Regions from separate parts of the Planococcus sp. TJ-201 genome, predicted to be linked through region 1. Evidence: riboswitches for the same ligand, from Rfam matches in the RefSeq annotation. Region 1 holds a riboswitch; each other region holds the start of a gene.
What was found. Region 1 has a riboswitch for S-adenosylmethionine ahead of AC4EG4_RS10005 (sulfite oxidase-like oxidoreductase). Riboswitches for the same ligand answer to the same signal wherever they lie in the genome.

Region 1 (5,702 bases):
TCAATGAATTATTCAAACCTCATTTTGCTTCCTTGTCTCAAGAGGAACTGGATGTCATCTTTGCACTTGTCATGGAGCAAATTCAAGAAAATGAGGTGTTTGTATCTGACATTGCTATCAACAATTTAGTGATTCATTTGGCCATCGCCTATAAACGGCTAAAAGAAGGCTATAACGTTACGTTATTCCCAGCAGACGTTGATGAAATAATAAAGCAAAGAGAATATAAAGTAGCTGAAAAGATTGTAAGCAAGGTGCAGGAGAAGTTTGCTGTTGAGTTTCCGTTGGAGGAAGTAGCTTATATTGCTATGCATTTACTTGGCACCAAAATAGCTGCGCATCCGGCAGCAGGTGAAAAAGTGGTCAAACAAGTAATCCAAAAAGAGATTTCAGAGCTGGTGAGAAGGGCTTTGGAAAGCATCGAATTAAAGCTCAATTTAGGCATTCTGGATGATCAAGAATTGATTCTCGCCTTGAGCCTTCATTTAAAACCCGCTGTAAACCGCTACAAATATGGTATGAACATTCGAAATCCAATGTTGCAGGACATTAAGTCAAATTATCCCGTGGCATTCGAAGCCGGTATTATCGCGGGATTGGCCATAAACAAGGCAATTGGATCAGTCATTGATGAAAACGAAATCGGCTATTTAGCCCTCCACATTGCGGCTGCTATTGAGCGTAGAAAATCTGAAATTGTCCCGAAAAAATGCTTGATTGTCTGTGCTTCAGGATTGGGAACAGCCCAATTGATTTACTATAAACTAAAGTCTCAGTTTGGCGATAGCCTAGATGTAGCCGGCACAACCGAATATTACAAGCTCGGACAGTATAAGTTGGATGGCATTGATTTTATTATCAGTTCGATTCCGATACAGGAAGAATTGGACATCCCCGTAATTGTCGTCAATGCGATTTTGGGAGAGGCGGACATTCGAAAAATTGAAAAGTTCATTTTAAAGGATCGGCAAAACATTACTTCATATTTTCAAAAAGACTTAATGTTTCTCGGAAAAGAGCTGCGCTCAAAAGAAGAAATTCTTGAATTCTTAACCGAAAGACTGTTCGAACGTGGATTGGTAGACGAAGGCTGCCTGAAGGCGATATACGAGCGCGAAAGAGCCGCACCGACTTCCTTTGGCAATTTAGTGGCCATACCACATCCCATCACACCGCATTCCAAAACGACTTTTTTAACGGTTTGTACGCTGAAAAAACCTGTTATATGGAAAGATAAGCCAGTTCAATTTGTCTGTCTGCTGAATGTTATGGAAGACAGCCGGGAAGATTTGCAGTTTATGTACGATGTACTTGGCAGAATCATTCATAACAGCGCACTGGTTGAAAGGCTGATCAAAGCCAGAACCTACGAAGAGTTTATGAAAGTGATCGCCTTTTGAATTCAATAGATATTCGACGAAAAAAGGAGATGAAGCATTATGGTGGAAAAACAATTTACACTTACAGACGAGGCAGGAATTCATGCACGTCCAGCTGCCATTCTGGTAAGTCTGGCAAATAAATTCGATTCACAAGTAAATTTGCTTCATAAGGAAAGGACGGTGGATTTAAAGTCTATTTTAGGGGTGATGTCCTTGGGGATTGCTTACGGTTCCGAGTTTAAAGTGAGTATTGTGGGAGTAGACGAAGAAGACGCCATCAAAGAAATTGAAAGTGTGATGGAAAAAGAAGGATTGGCTAAATAGCTCGTTTCCACAAAGAACCCGAGGGATCATTTCTGATTCCTCGGGTTCTTTGTGGGTAAACAACTTTCATGGGGAATAATCTTTGGAATCAGTCGAAATCTTTTTTCTCCCATTCGTCATCCGGAATTTCCAAATCTTCACCGGAAAAACGTTCTTCCTGGAACGGATCGCCGTTCATGTGAAAGCCGTTCTGTTCCCAAAAGCCCGGCTGATTTTCATCGATAAACTCGATACCGCGGACCCATTTGACGCTTTTCCAAAAATACAATTGGGGCACTACAAAACGCAGCGGGTAGCCGTGCTTGGCCGTCAAGGGCTCGCCGTCAAGAGAATGGGCGAGCAGCACGTCCTCACGGTCAAGGTCTGACAGAGCAACATTGGTCGTGTAGTCATAATCGCCGTGAAGCATGACGTAGCCGCTTTTTGGCGTAACGCCCAATTCTTTCATCAAGTCGATAAAGCGGACGCCGGTGAACGTATTGTCGAAGCGGGACCAGCGTGTCACGCAGTGGATGTCGCGGGTCACAGTCGTTTGCGGCAATTTCAACAAGTCAGCGTAATGCAAGGTGACTTCCTTGTCGACCTGCCCAAAGATTTTCAATGTCCATGTAGCCATGTCGTATTCTGGCACTTCGCCTTCGTGCAGAACAGGAAAGCGCTCGGTCAAGACTTGTCCAGGCGGCAGGCGTTCAGCCAGCGCAGGATTCACTACAGGGACCCGTGTTCGTTTAATCCGTTCGGCTTTGCTCAATTTCATGCAATCACTCCCTAAAATTAATAAAACTCCTCCGCTGAAAAGTGGAAGAGTGGCTGTCTGTTGGTGAATTTCTCTTCCTCATCTTTCAGAACTTCTAGGTTCTGCTGAATTTGGCACCATTCCAGTTCGTGAACTGGCGGTTGCCGGGCGTCGTCGGGCCATTTCCCTCTGCCTCTCTTGATAAGGATGGTGCAGTATTTAATTTTTTGCTTGCCTCATTTTACCTAATCTCTCCGCTTCTTACAAGATTATTCGGAAAATTATTCAGCTTCTCTCTCGCTGGCGTTATACTAGAAAGACGTAGAGAATTTTGGTCATCGGAAATAAACGTTACTTGAAATAAATGAGGAGTCCTCCAAATGAAAAAAATGATCGGTCTTATAAGTTTGACGCTCTTCATGAGCGGTTGCAGCAACACTTCGGCAAGCGATGGGGAGCTGTTGGTTTCAACAGCTTCCAGCTTGACGGAAGTAATGGGGAAGATGGAAGAGGAATTTCAAAAGGCAGAGCCCGATATTGAACTGAACTTTAATTATGGATCATCCAGCAAACTGCGGAGCCAGATCGAGCAAGGGGCGCCAGCGGATCTGTTTTTGTCTGCCAGTGAAAACGATATGAATTTGCTCCAATCGCAGCAGCTTGTCGAATCAGACAGCATTGTATCTTTCGCTGAAAATCGGCTGGTCCTGGCTTCGCTCGAAAAGTTTCCGGAAACAGCCGATTTTGTGGAAACATTAATGAGTGCAGAAGAAACCATTGCAGTTGGAGAACCTGATAGTGTACCACTAGGAAATTATACGAAGCAGGCGCTGGCCAACCAAAATTTATGGCAGCCGCTTGAAGGCCGCCTTGTCTATGCCAAAGATGCAAGGCAAGTGGTGACTTATATCGAGAGCGGAAACGCTGAACTCGGCGTCATCTATTCCTCCGATGCGGTTATTTCCCAGGAAATAACCGGGATGCTCGAAGTGCCTGGACAGACCGATCCTGTTGTTTATCCAGGTGCTGTCGTAGCGGCTTCCCAAAAACAGCCCGCCGCAGAAGCCTTTTTGGATTTTGTCACTGGTCCAAAAGGCCAGGCAGTTCTTAAAGAGTACGGATTTTTGGCGCCAAACGGAGGAATACCATGATGCCCTATGATCTGTCTCCGCTATGGTTATCGTTGAGAGTTGCCGTTATTTCCACATTTTTTGTGTTTTTGGTCAGCCTGGCTCTGGCACGATTGATGAACAGGCGCGACTTTTTCGGCAAAAGCTTTGTGGAAGCCCTAATACTGCTGCCATTGGTTTTGCCCCCGACGGTCATTGGCTTTGGTTTGATTGTTTTGTTCGGCGCTAATGGTCCGCTCGGCATCTTACTGGAACAATGGTTTGGGTTCCGTGTTGTTTTTACCTGGATCGGTGCGGCCATAGCTTCATTTGTTGTTTCGTTGCCGCTGATGTACCAAAGTGTCCTTGCAGCTTATGAAAAAGTAGATCCTCGCTGGGAGAATGTGGCACGGACAATGGGCGTCTCTGAATGGCGCATCTTTCGGACTATCACGTTTCCGCTGGCCTGGTCGGGCATTCTGGCAGGTCTGATTCTTGCTTTTGCACGCGGCATCGGCGAGTTTGGGGCAACCTTGATGATTGCCGGCTATATTCCAGGGGTGACAGAAACGGTGCCATTAGCGATTTACTTTGCCTATGAAGCAGGAGATATGGAAAAAGCCTTGTTTTGGGTAGTGATTATTTCCTCTCTTGGAGTCGCTGCGATCACTTGGGTCAATTATTGGCGCAAAAAAACGGCCATACGAATCGGGAGGGAATGAGCCCATGCTTTTAGTTGATTTTCAAAAACAATTGGACCATTTCAGTTTAAAAATGCAATTCGAGCTGGACCGGGAAATCTTGGCGTTGGTTGGTTCTTCCGGTTCGGGGAAAACCACGCTATTGAATTGCCTGGCTGGTATTGTCCACCCGGATGCTGGTACGATTTCTTTGAATGGCAGAAATTTTTTCAGTGGAGAACAAAAACCATTAAAGATCCAGAAAAGAAAAGTTGGTTATTTGTTTCAAGATTATGCCTTGTTTCCGCATTTGAGCGTCGAACAAAACATTCTGTACGCACTGTCGCGGGGGGCAGATGTATCGCATATTACCAAACTGACAAAAATTCTAGGCATCACCGGTCTGCTTGGCAAATACCCGCACCAGATTTCTGGGGGTGAAAAGCAGCGTGTCGCGTTGACGCGTGCAATGGCCGTACAGCCGGATATTCTGTTGCTTGATGAACCTTTTTCTGCTTTGGATGACGCCAATCGTGACCGCTGCCAGGATGAACTGCTGCGGATTCACCAGCAATGGCAAATCCCAATTATCTTCGTGACTCATCGGATTGCGGATGCTGAAAAGCTGGCAGACCGGGTGATGCGGATTGAAAAAGGCCGGATGACCGAAGAAACGGGCCATTAAAGCAGACTGCCAGTAAACTTATTATAATGAAGAAATGGCTTGAGCGATCAAGCGATAGGAAGTGGGAATCAACGTGGATGAACGCTATTCAAGACAAGTCCTATTCAAGCCGCTTGGCCAAACCGGCCAGGAAAAGCTGGCTTTATCAACTGTCACAATAATCGGCTGTGGAGCATTAGGATCGGCTATTGCCGAAACACTGACGCGTGCCGGTGTCGGAACCATACACTTGGTCGACCGCGATTATGTAGAGCTGTCGAATTTGCAGCGCCAACAGCTTTTCACCGAAAAGGATGCCGAGCAGATGCTGCCGAAAGTGACTGCGGCAGAGCAAAGGCTCAAAGCCATCCGCAGTGATCTGCGTTTGTTCACTTATTTGGAGCATTTGGATGCAGCGGGAATAGAAAAACTGGCAGCTATCAGCGACTTGATCCTTGATGCCACTGACAATTTTGAAACCCGCCTGTTGATCAATGACGCATCCGTTAAATACGGTGTGCCTTGGATTTATGGCGCCTGTGTTGGCAGTTCGGGAGTGGTGTTTCCGTTCATACCGAGGGAAAGCTCTTGTTTCCGCTGTTTGCTGCCAGTACTGCCGGCCATTAATGAGACTTGTGATACAGTCGGCATCATCTCGCCGGCGGTTCAAGTGACAGCTGCGCTTCAATGTACAGAAGCCTTAAAATGGTTGAGCGGCAACCGTGAAGCGATGCGGAAAAAGATCCATCACTTCAACTTATGGGACAATAGCCAGCTGGATATCGGTGTTTCACGCATCAAAGATCC
Region 2 (5,702 bases), on a different contig from region 1:
TTAACATTTCAAATGTGCGTCGGCTTTTTAGTCACGATCTTTTCCATCAATATGATTCCCGTCGTGCAAAGCATCGTTGGCTGGAAATGGGTATTTGCGTTATTAAGCATCGGTCCGGTATTCGGTGTAATTTCAATGGTGAAGTTTCGTGCTTATGAAATAAAAGAAGTAGAAAAATAGTCTTTTGAGCATGGATAAAAAGAACTATCATTTTGTTGTAAATATGATTATGATATAAATAAACGGATGATGTTGCAAAGGGGATAGCGGGATGAATTGGTTGCCAAAGAGAAAAGACAAGGTGGCGGCTTTCTGGGAATGGTTTGCAGAAAACAAAGCAGCGTACTTTGAATTGGATGAGTCTGGCCGAGATAAGCTTTTTAGCCAGTTGGAAAAGAAATTGCACAAGGTCAATCGGCATTTGGCTTTTGAGTTTGGCGAAAGCCTGGCTGCGGGAAAACGTGAATTCATCATTAGTGCAGACGGGGTGGTCGAAGCTTTTGATGACGTCATTGAGTTGGTCGACAACGCACCCACTCTTGGCAGCTTTGCCATCATTGGTTTTCGCCAACCGCATGAGGAAGAGTTTTCTATCGCATACGGAGATATCGAACTGGGGTGGGATGATATTTTCTGTACGTTTGAAAAAGACAGCGACGAAGTGAATTTAGTTCTCTACATCAAAGGCTTTACCGAAGATAACGAAGACGAGTTTATTTCAGCTTCTTTTATTTTGTTGGATACCGTCATCGGAGAATACAATGCGGGCATGCGCATTGGGGAAATCGAGTTCATCAGCTATGAAGGCCAGCCGGATGTTCGGCCGATAAAAGAATTACAAAGCCTTTTTACATAAAACCTTATTAACTAGTTTGAAACCCTGTCCGGATTTTTTTGGACAGGGTTTTATTATTGCGTGAAGGAGTTAATGTTGCTTTTGGAGTCGTTGACGAGCGGATGAAGTAGCTGGCGTAATCGCTGTTTTTCCGAGCGCTCGGGCTAAGCCAAACTCAGGCATATTAACGTAAATCGACTCTGATTGGCCAGGAGAAATGAGGTAGGTTTCGTGATAAATGCCGACAGCGTCATTGTTTTTTGCTTTGTTGTTGAACGTTTTCCAAGCAGACAGATGATTTTGCCCTTTCGAATAAGCATGCAATTGTTCTTCCGATTGCCAATACTGAACCATGAACGTAAGGGGCGGTTTGAAAAAACTTTCAGAAGACAGACAACCCAGTTCTTTGTGCACTGCGAGTTCTTTGATCATGGGCCCCATTGCCATCATGACCGGCAGCCATTTATGCACAGCTCTCCATTTGTTGATTCGCATGCCGATAACAAAGACGACGATTCCCTCGTGGCTTTCAGCAGTGTATCTTCCGGGAAAGACGTTTGCGCTCATTGTTTTTCCTCCTCATAGACTTAAGGTCTTGTTTGCTTCATCACACCATTCGATTGCAGCCAAAGTGGTCCGTATTCCGTAATCCAGCGTCAAAAGCCAAAAAGGGGCATCCGCTTGATCTCGCAATTGCGTATTGATCATTTCTTGAATTGCTCTATACGTGTTCAGGCGGCCGGTCAGTTTTTCACGAAAATCTGCTAAATGACTGAGTGTATCCTGAACATCCTGGTTTCCGCTGAAAAATAACTTGAGCAGGAGTTCATTTTTTTCACCGGGCAGCTGCTGAATCGGCTGCTGGATCCATTCTTTTAGAGCACGCTCGCCTTCGTTAGTAATCGTGTATTCTTTTTTGTCCGGCCTGCCTTCCTGAACTTGAGATTCCACGGTGGCATACCCTTGATCTACCAACAGTTTCAATGTCGGATAAATTTGTCCGTAACTGATTTTCCAAAAATGGTTCAAGCTTGTATCGATCATTTGCTTGATCGAATAGCCAGTGCGGCATTCTGTTGTCAGCAGCCCGAGTATGGCATATTGAGTATGGTTTTCTTTTGCCATGGATTCACATCCTTATATCTTTTTGATATATATCTATTTGCTATAAAAATACTCTCTTTTTGACTTTTTGTCCAGTGAGTATTTAAAAATGATTTAATGCCTGTATAAACAGGTAAAGAAACAAAAAGGAGTGTTTGCGGTGGAGAAAAAAGATGAGCATGTAATCCATTCTGACCTTGCGGCTCCTGACAAACTAACGGAACAAATGACAGAGTCTCTTCCATTGCCTGTGAAAAATTGGCTTTATGCAATTGGCGCTGTCGGTCACGAACAAATTGCGAGCGTCAGCTTCAAGCAACTTGGTTGGATGAAACAAAAGCCAGAGCAAAAAAAGTGGATGGCCTCGGAAGCCGAACAAACGAGCTTTACCGACCCGCCTGCATTCTACTGGTCTGCAAAGATGAAAATGGGAAAGGGATTATTCATTACGGGGAAAGACAGCTTTACTGCTGGCAAAGCCAGTATGCGGATCAAACTTGTGAGCATCTTTCCAATGTCACAAACTCCTGACAATGAGAAGACCAATGAGTCTGCGCTGCAGCGCTACTTGATGGAGTTGGCTTGGTATCCAGCAGCGGTGTTCAGTCCATTTATCAAATGGGAGCTCGTGGATGTGCACACTGCGAAAGCAACGATTACGTATGAGGGCTTGACCGGATCAGCAACCTATTTCTTCAATGAGCAAAGTGAGTTGTTGAGAGTGGAGGCTTTGCGCTATAAAGGCAGTGCCAAAGATGCACAACGGCAGCTCTGCATCGGAACTATCAAAGAGCATCAGCAGGTAGAAGGATTGAAGATGCCCGTAAAAATGGAGGTCAGCTGGGTGATAGAGGGTAATACATTTACTTGGTATAAGTTTGATGTGTCAGAGATTCGATTTAATCCCAAAAATGCATCTACATTCTAAAAAATTCTGAAAGCACAAAGTTTTTGCGGAATAACACAGAAATTTCATTGTTTTTCGACAGATTGCCTTGACCTGTTCCATAGATACAGGTACCATATTTAGAATACTTAAAACAGAATAGTGAATTCTTATCAAGAGAAGTCGAGGGACTGGCCCGATGAAGCTTCAGCAACCAGCCGAAAGGTCAGGTGCTAAATCCAGCAGGCAAGCAATTGCCTGGCAGATGAAAAGGAACGAGTTTGATATCGTAAAGCCTTCTTTTTCATGAAGGCTTTTTTTGTATATATGGGAGGTTGAGAAGGATGGGCTTATTAGACGAACTAAAGACCAGAATATTGACGGCGGATGGCGCCATGGGAACATTGCTGTATTCCTATGGCATTGAGTATTGCAACGAAGAACTGAATTTGCAACGCCCGGAAGTCATTGAGAAGATTCATCAGGACTATATTAAAGCCGGAGCGGATATCATCCAGACCAACACATACGGAGCGAATGCGGCGAAACTGGCCCGTTACGGCCTGGAAGAGCAAGTCGCAGATATTAACAGAGCAGCTATTGGAATTGCTAAACGAGCGGCAGCACCGGGTGGCCAATTTGTTTTTGGAACCATTGGGGGAATCCGCGGAATCCGGAAAAGCGATGCTACATTGCAAGAGATTATTGCAATGGTCGACCAGCAAGCCATCCATTTGCTGGCTGGAGATCCGGACGGCTTGTTGTTGGAAACGTATTACGATTTTGAAGAGTTGGCAGCAACAGTCAAGCATTTAAAAGGCATCACCGATACCCCGCTGATTGCCCAAGTGTCGATGCATGAGCCGGGCATCCTGCAAAATGGCATGTCGCTGAACGATGCCCTTCATCAATTGGAGGCACTTGGAGCCGATATCGTCGGTGTCAACTGCCGTCTTGGCCCTCACCATACCATCCAGGCTTTTGAAGAAGTCACTTTGCCTGACAAAGCGTTTCTTTCTGCTTATCCCAACGCCAGCTTGCTTGATGTAGAAGACGGACGAATCGTCTATGAATCGGAAGCGGATTATTTTGGCCGTGCCGCTTTGTTATTAAGAGAAGAAGGTGTGCGTTTGATCGGCGGCTGCTGCGGCACAACGCCGAAGCATATTGAAGCTGTGAAAAAGCATCTCGGCAACTTGCCGCCAATTTTCCATAAAGAAGTAACAGCAAGAAAACCAATCGTCATCCGTGAAGCAGAAGCGTTGGAAGTTAAGCCGCTTCATGAAAAAGCCAAAATGGAACGGACCATTATCGTGGAATTGGATACGCCGCGCCACTTGGATACAGCTAAATTTTTAGAAGGATCCGTCGCTTTAAATAAAGCCGGTGTCGATGCCGTAACAATGGCGGACAATTCGTTGGCATCGCCGCGCATCAGCAATATGGCGATGGGCTCCATCCTCAAACACAAGGAAAACATTCGGGCGCTCGCTCACATCACATGCCGCGACCGCAACTTAATCGGCCTGCAGTCGCATTTGATGGGGCTCGATGCGCTCGGGATCCATGATATACTCGCCGTAACAGGTGATCCAACAAAAGTCGGGGACTTCCCGGGAGCTACCAGTGTTTATGATGTGTCCAGCATGGAATTGATTCAATTGATTAAAAAGCTGAATGAAGGCATTTCATTTTCCGGCAAGCCGTTGCGGAAAAAAGCCAACTTCTCTGTTGCGGCAGCATTTAACCCGAACGTCCGTGTTTTGGACCGAGCAGTGGCAAGGCTTGATAAGAAAATCGAAAGCGGTGCGGATTATTTCATCTCGCAGCCGGTTTATACAAAAGAGAAAATCATCGAAATTCACGAAGCGACAAAACATTTGGAGACGCCGATCTTCATTGGTGTGATGCCGCTGACCAGCATCCGCAGTGCGGAATTCCTGCACAATGAAGTGCCAGGCATCAAGCTGTCGGAAGATGCACTGGAACGCATGCGCGCATGCGGCGACGACAAAGACCGCGCCACTGCAGAAGGCATCCAAATCGCAAAAGAATTGATTGATACAGCAGCGGAGCTGTTCCATGGCATTTACCTCATAACTCCGTTTGTCCGTTACGATATGACCGTGGAATTGATTCATTACATTCGACAACTAGATCAACAGAAAGAGAGCGATCGCAGCCATGTCCAAACATCTTATTGAACAACAACTTGAAAAAAGAATCTTGATCATCGACGGAGCCATGGGCACGATGATTCAAAACGTCGATCTTTCTCCCGAAGATTTTGGAGGCGAAGAGTTTGACGGCTGCAACGAGTATTTGAATATTGTCCGTCCGGATGTTATCGAAGGGGTCCACACGGCTTACCTCGAAGCGGGAGCCGATATTCTCTGTACCAATACCTTTGGCGGCACACCGATTGTTTTGGATGAGTATGGGATCGGCAGCCAGGCGGCGGAAATCAACCGGCGTGGAGTGGAAATTGCGAAAAAAGCAGCCGCTGCTTTTTCAACGCCGGAATGGCCGCGTTTTGTGGCGGGTGCTATCGGGCCGACCACAAAAACGCTGTCTGTTACAGGCGGTGCCACATTCGATGAAATGCTGGAAAATTTCTATGTACAGGCGAAAGCCTTAATCGAAGGCGGCGCAGATTTGATTCTCTTGGAAACAAGCCAGGACATGCTGAATGTCAAAGCGGCAACAATTGGAATCAAGCAAGCTTTTGAAGAAACCGGAATCGAGTTGCCGATCATGGTGTCAGGAACGATTGAACCGATGGGCACTACGCTTGCGGGCCAAAGCATCGAAGCCTTTTACATTTCAATCGAGCACGTGAAACCGTTATCGGTTGGCTTGAACTGTGCAACCGGCCCG
Region 3 (5,702 bases), on a different contig from region 1:
ATTTTGTTTTGCCGTGCTCTAGAATGCACAGCATTTGTACAGGAATTTCTGCGCTGCCACCTAATATTATCCAATAGACTCTTTGAACTGGAGGAATGGCTGACATGAAAATGAAAACCCGACTCAAATCGAAATTGTCCCGGACGTTTTCCAGCAATTTCACGACTGCCTACCAGAAATTCACCATGAGCCATATGACAGAAAACAACAGCTTGCCTGAAGCCGTGTTGCCAAAACCATTGGACCAATGCAAAGTAGCACTGGTTTCAACTGCCGGTGTCCACCTAAAATCAGACGAACCGTTTGATGTGGACAATCCAGCGGGAGATCCTTCATTTCGGATCGTCCCGGCAGATGCCGCAGAGCAGGAGTTGACAGTGACGCACCTTTACTTCGACACAAAGTTCGCCAAAGCCGATCCGTCCATCGTCTTCCCGCTCCACCAGTTAAAGGACGCTGCAGTCGATGAAAAAATTGGGGGTGTTTCGGACATCCACATTGGATTGAACGGCGGCATCTTGGACACGATGACAGCCGAGAAAGATTTCATTCCCAAAGTGGTCGAATTGTTCCATAACGAAGGGATTGACGCCGCGCTCTTGGTGCCTGGCTGAGGATCTTGCCATAACGTGCTTGGGCTGTATGCCCGGGCTTTAGAAGCTTCACATATCCCAACCGCCATGGTCACTTTGTTCCCGGAAATTACCGACAAAGTCGGTGCTCCCCGCACCCTCCACGTCCCCTTTAAAATGGGACGCCCATGCGGCGAACCTTTCGACTTTGATACGCGAAAAAGAGTGGTGGACCAATTGCTGGAGCTGTTGGCACTGTCTTCGGGGACTCGGGCAATTTATCAGGAAAAGCGATAGAAACAACGGAGGCAGATCAATATGAATGAAACAAAAGAGGTTTTAGATCCAGGTCCTTTCTTTCACGGGACAAAAGCGGAATTGAAGATTGGGGATTTATTGCAGGCGCAGCATCCGTCCAATTACCAGAACAAAAAATCCAATTACATCTATTTCACGGCAACATTGGAAGCCGCCAAATGGGGTGCCGAACTAGCGGATTCTACTGCCAAAGAGAGAATTTACCTTGTAGAACCAGTAGGTGATTTTGAGAATGATCCGAATTTAACCAACAAAAGATTTCCAGGCAATCCAACACGCTCTTACCGTTCCCAATTGCCTCTCAAAGTAATCGCAGAGCTCGGTGCCTGGGAACGGCATACTGATGAACAACTTAGCACCATGCGGGCATCGTTAAAGGCGTTGCGTGAACAAGGAAAGGCCATCATCATTGATTGAATTTTTTACAATAGAAAAAACAGGATGTACATTTTCTTGCATTTATCTGGAAATTGCTTTATTGTGTAACACATCGACAAACCATTAACTTAATAATCTATTTCTTATCAAGAGAGACGGAGGGATTTGGCCCTGTGATGTCTCAGCAACCATTCTGTTACAGGATAAGGTGCTACTTCCAATAGGTGTTAGAGCCTAGAAGATAAGAAGAATGCATTTCCATACATGGGGCTTTCTTCTTTTTGAAGAAAGTCCCATTTTTTATTTGGGAAGATCGCACGTTAACTAAAAACTAAAAACCGAAAGTGGGAATGCAACATGGCCAATCCAATCACCGATCCAACGAAACGAGTCAATAAAGCGCCCTTCAAAGCAGATCACGTAGGAAGCTTGCTCCGCCCGGAAAGCATCCATCAGGCAAGAAAAGAGTTTAAAGATGGCCGCATTACGGCAGAACAATTAAGAGCCATCGAAACAACTGAAATCAAGCACATCGTCGACAAGCAAATTGAAGTCGGCCTGAAAGCTGTGACAGACGGCGAATTTCGCCGCACCTTCTGGCACACTGATTTCATGGCAGAGATTCACGGATTTGAAGGATACACGCCCGAAAAAGGCTATCAATTCAAAAATGTAGAAACGGAAGCTTATGATGTCCGCAATACCGGCAAAGCCGCCTTCAATGAAAATCACCCATTCATCCAAGACTTCATTGAATTTAAAGAAATCGTTGGGGGCCGTGCTATTCCGAAGCTGACCATTCCAAGCCCAAACCAATTTTTCAACCAAGGCATTCGCAATGAGCGCATTTATCCGGATCTTGAAGATTATGCAACAGACATCATCCAAGTTTACCGCGATGCCTTCCAAGCATTCTACGCTGCAGGTGCCCGCTATATTCAAATTGACGATGTCTATATTGCAGGATTGTCATCACCCGACATTCCGTTCAATGACGGACAATACAACCGGGATTACTTGATCGACCTGGCATTGCGCGTTACCAACGCCGTTTTGAAAGATCAGCCAGAAGATTTGGCGATCACGACCCACCTATGCCGCGGCAACTATCAATCCGATTGGGCATTTGAAGGCAGCTACGCGCTCATTGCGCCAACACTTTTCGCCAAAGAACAAGTCGATGGCTTTTTCCTGGAGTACGACGACGAACGTTCCGGCAGCTTCCACCCGCTGGAACATATCCCAGCCGGCGGTCCGCGCGTGGTGCTTGGTGTCTTCACTTCGAAAAACGGCGAACTTGAAGACAAAGAAACCATCAAAGCTCGCGTCGCAGAAGCAGCTCAATACATCCCTATCGAACAGCTCTGCATCAGCCCACAATGCGGATTTGCTTCCACCCACCACGGCAATATCCTTACCGAACAACAACAATGGGACAAACTGCGGTATATCGTGGAAGTTTCTGAAGAAATTTTTGGGGAGTGACTTGGAAAGCCCAACGCAGTCTTTGCGTTGGGCTTTTTTCGGTTGATTTACTTCATTTACGTTCTTAAAAGTATAAAATAGGTGTTCTGCTTCAGCTCACTGTCCAACTCAGTTGCCGATTCTCAATGCCCCATCTTTATTCTGTAATACAGCTAAAATACTCAACGCAGCGAGAAGGCTCGTCTTCGGGTTGCTCGGCATCGGATTGTTTTCCACTTGCAGCTGCAGTTTCCCGAAGTCCCCTTCTGCTTCAATTGTGTGCGTATTCCGTTCCATAGCCGGGTCGACAATGATGCGCACTGTCGTTTTCTCGATACCGATTCCCGCAAGTGCGAGTGTCATCGCGACGTTGACGTTTTTCGGGAATTTTTCAACGGCTTCATCTGCAGAACCTTCAAATAGTACTTTCTCTTGCTCTGCTTGAATCCCAAGCGATGCGGGTGATTTCCGTGTCGTAAGCTGAACCCGCTCCAAGCCACCAGCTGCTTTCGCCGATTGCAGGATGTCCAGTCCACCAATTGCACCGGAAGGCAGGAAAACTTGTGTTCCGCTAGACTCAGCCATAGCTTTAACATCAGTCAGAAGAGCGGCATCTTTAAAGACGCCGATACTGCTGACGACGAGGTCTTTTTGATGGGCAACGATCTCTTTCACGTAAAGATGAGCAGCTTCCACAGTCGCTGCCTCCACGACGAGATCGATCGGCGTCTCTAAGAATTTGTGAATATCTGTATGGAAATCGACCCCAAACTGTTCCTGCAAACGGCGGCCCGCTTTCTGGTTGCGGCCAAAAACTGCCGTTATTCTTCTTTCTTTGGCTACGTTGTTGGTATTCACCTGTTCCAATAAATACGTGGCGATATTTCCTGTGCCGATGATTCCGATGTTCATCGTTTAGCCTCCTCATTTAAATAGGTATAGTCTACCGAATGTTGGATACTTACCTATACCCTAAAAAGCGATACTTGATGAAGATTCATTTTGGCAGACGACTTCTTCTAAATTTGCTCTACTAAAATAGCAATAAAAGGATTATATTTAATAATTAGAGTGAAAAAGATCAGCTGGGCAACTACAGAAAAGAGGAAGAGAATGAGTATGCCATCTACAAAACGAAAAGCAAATAAAGGAAAATTAGTTTTACGGGCACTGGCCATTATCATTGGTGCGTTTGTTACTGCATATGGCCTTGAAGCTGTCTTGATTCCGAATAACGTATCAGATGGCGGCATCACGGGCATCAGCATTGTTGGCTCCCAATTATTCGGCATGCCACTGGGCGTGCTGATTGCAGTCTTGAATATTCCCTTTGTCTATTTAGGATATAAGCAAATCGGGAAAAGCTTCGCCATTTACTCCACTATTGGCATTGCTTCCCTCGCCTATGCGACGACTCTCATGCACCATATCCCGCCTATTATTGAGGGCGACACTTTATTGATTACCGTTATTGGCGGAATCATCATCGGTTTTGGCATGGGGGTTGCGCTGCGAAACGGCGGTGCGCTTGACGGCATCGACATGCTAGCCGTGCTGCTGTCACGCAAATTGCCATTCGGGACAAGTGACATGATCTTGTTCCTGAACATATTCGTCTTTATCATCGTTTCCTTCGTCTTCGGCTTGCAAGGCGCGTTCCTTTCCGGAATTGCTTATTTTATCGCATCCAAAGTGATTCATCTGGTCGAAGAAGGATTCAGTGGCTCGAAGACGTATAAAATTATTTCGCGGGAACCGGAACTTCTCGTCCAAACCATTTACGACCGCCTTGGACGAAACGCCACGTACAATATCGTCAACGGCGCCTACACGAACGAGCAATACAAAGAAATCACCTGCATCATCAACCGGCTTGAAGACAGCAAAATGAAAGAAATCATCTTCGAAATTGACAGCAACGCCTTTGTCGCCGTTTACGACGTCGCCGAAGTCAGAGGCGGCAGTTTCAAAAAGCGGGATATTCACTGATTGGTCCGAAACAAAAAAAGCGCCAGCTTCTCTTTATTAAAAAGAGAGCGGCGCTTTTTGCATCCACTAGAAAAATCAAGTATTTCTTAACGAGCTTATGGCATTGTCTACTTTCATTTGGAGAGTTCTCTTAAACCGTATGTCTCGGGAAAAGAGCATTTCCATTTTTAACAAATCTCCACACAACAGCAATCAAAAAGATGGCAATGCCAGTTAACAAGATGCCTTGAATAATCGCGGACATAGCTGGATCGAGCTGTCCACTGGTATAAGCACTATAGATTCCAAAGAAAGCCCAAGCGATGGGAATCGGAAAGGCAGCGTTTTTGAAACGGGCCAAGTAAAAGAGGACAAAGGCGATGGCAATCCCCAATACGATCATGGTCCAGATTGAATCGGAAAGTCCGAACCCGTTCCACTCCAGCTGCACTAAAAACGCAGAGATGTTAACAATCGTTGCAATGAACACCCAGGAACTGTAGAAAGTAAAACTAAGACCTGCAAACGTAGACGGAAAAGCAAAGCGATTTTTATAAATTCTTTCCACAATAAGAAGCAATGAAAACAACATGCCCAAAATCAACAGCGTTGATACGCCTAACTGTTCATAAGAAAAAGCAACAATCCACCCCATATTGAACAGGGAACTCGCGATAAACAAAGGAGAAATTAATAACACCAGCTTACTGATACGTTTGTCTTTCCTCTTCACAAATAAATAAATCAACGTAATCAGCAGTAAACTGTAGATAACTCCCCAAATCGAAAACGTAAAAGGTGCCGGCGAGATAAGCGTCATGTATTTGTCTGAGACGTCTTTCTGACTGTTCCCAGCAAAAAATCCGGAAGATCCGAAGTAATTGACGCCAAGTGTTAAAAAGTAGAAAACCAGATTTAGTGTCGTGAAAGTTTTTGTTTTTTTCAATGTGCTTTCATCCATTGTGAACTCATCCTCTCAGTAGCTGTTAGTTGGTTTCATTC

Region 2: it holds a riboswitch for S-adenosylmethionine, as region 1 does, so the genes downstream of both, AC4EG4_RS10930 (bifunctional homocysteine S-methyltransferase/methylenetetrahydrofolate reductase) here and AC4EG4_RS10005 (sulfite oxidase-like oxidoreductase) in region 1, are expected to answer to the same signal.
Region 3: it holds a riboswitch for S-adenosylmethionine, as region 1 does, so the genes downstream of both, AC4EG4_RS11615 (5-methyltetrahydropteroyltriglutamate--homocysteine S-methyltransferase) here and AC4EG4_RS10005 (sulfite oxidase-like oxidoreductase) in region 1, are expected to answer to the same signal.

The regions. Positions count from the first base shown of each region.
Region 1 is NZ_JBZDOG010000003.1:335,807-341,508, forward strand. It holds gene AC4EG4_RS09995 (BglG family transcription antiterminator) at 1-1,400, shown strand, start outside; gene AC4EG4_RS10000 (phosphocarrier protein HPr) at 1,440-1,706, shown strand; gene AC4EG4_RS10005 (sulfite oxidase-like oxidoreductase) at 1,795-2,457, opposite strand; SAM riboswitch class I at 2,539-2,650, opposite strand; gene modA (molybdate ABC transporter substrate-binding protein) at 2,823-3,593, shown strand; gene modB (molybdate ABC transporter permease subunit) at 3,590-4,273, shown strand; gene AC4EG4_RS10020 (ATP-binding cassette domain-containing protein) at 4,278-4,916, shown strand; gene AC4EG4_RS10025 (ThiF family adenylyltransferase) at 4,990-5,702, shown strand, end outside.
Region 2 is NZ_JBZDOG010000004.1:50,082-55,783, forward strand. It holds gene AC4EG4_RS10905 (MFS transporter) at 1-180, shown strand, start outside; gene AC4EG4_RS10910 (hypothetical protein) at 272-856, shown strand; gene AC4EG4_RS10915 (DUF4188 domain-containing protein) at 926-1,402, opposite strand; gene AC4EG4_RS10920 (PadR family transcriptional regulator) at 1,415-1,960, opposite strand; gene AC4EG4_RS10925 (DUF6920 family protein) at 2,100-2,867, shown strand; SAM riboswitch class I at 2,993-3,097, shown strand; gene AC4EG4_RS10930 (bifunctional homocysteine S-methyltransferase/methylenetetrahydrofolate reductase) at 3,170-5,029, shown strand; gene metH (methionine synthase) at 5,010-5,702, shown strand, end outside.
Region 3 is NZ_JBZDOG010000004.1:201,039-206,740, reverse strand. It holds gene AC4EG4_RS11630 (glycine/sarcosine/betaine reductase selenoprotein B family protein) at 105-614, shown strand; gene AC4EG4_RS11625 (hypothetical protein) at 630-869, shown strand; gene arr (NAD(+)--rifampin ADP-ribosyltransferase) at 891-1,307, shown strand; SAM riboswitch class I at 1,409-1,516, shown strand; gene AC4EG4_RS11615 (5-methyltetrahydropteroyltriglutamate--homocysteine S-methyltransferase) at 1,626-2,753, shown strand; gene nadX (aspartate dehydrogenase) at 2,862-3,644, opposite strand; gene AC4EG4_RS11605 (YitT family protein) at 3,846-4,721, shown strand; gene AC4EG4_RS11600 (TspO-related membrane protein) at 4,852-5,661, opposite strand.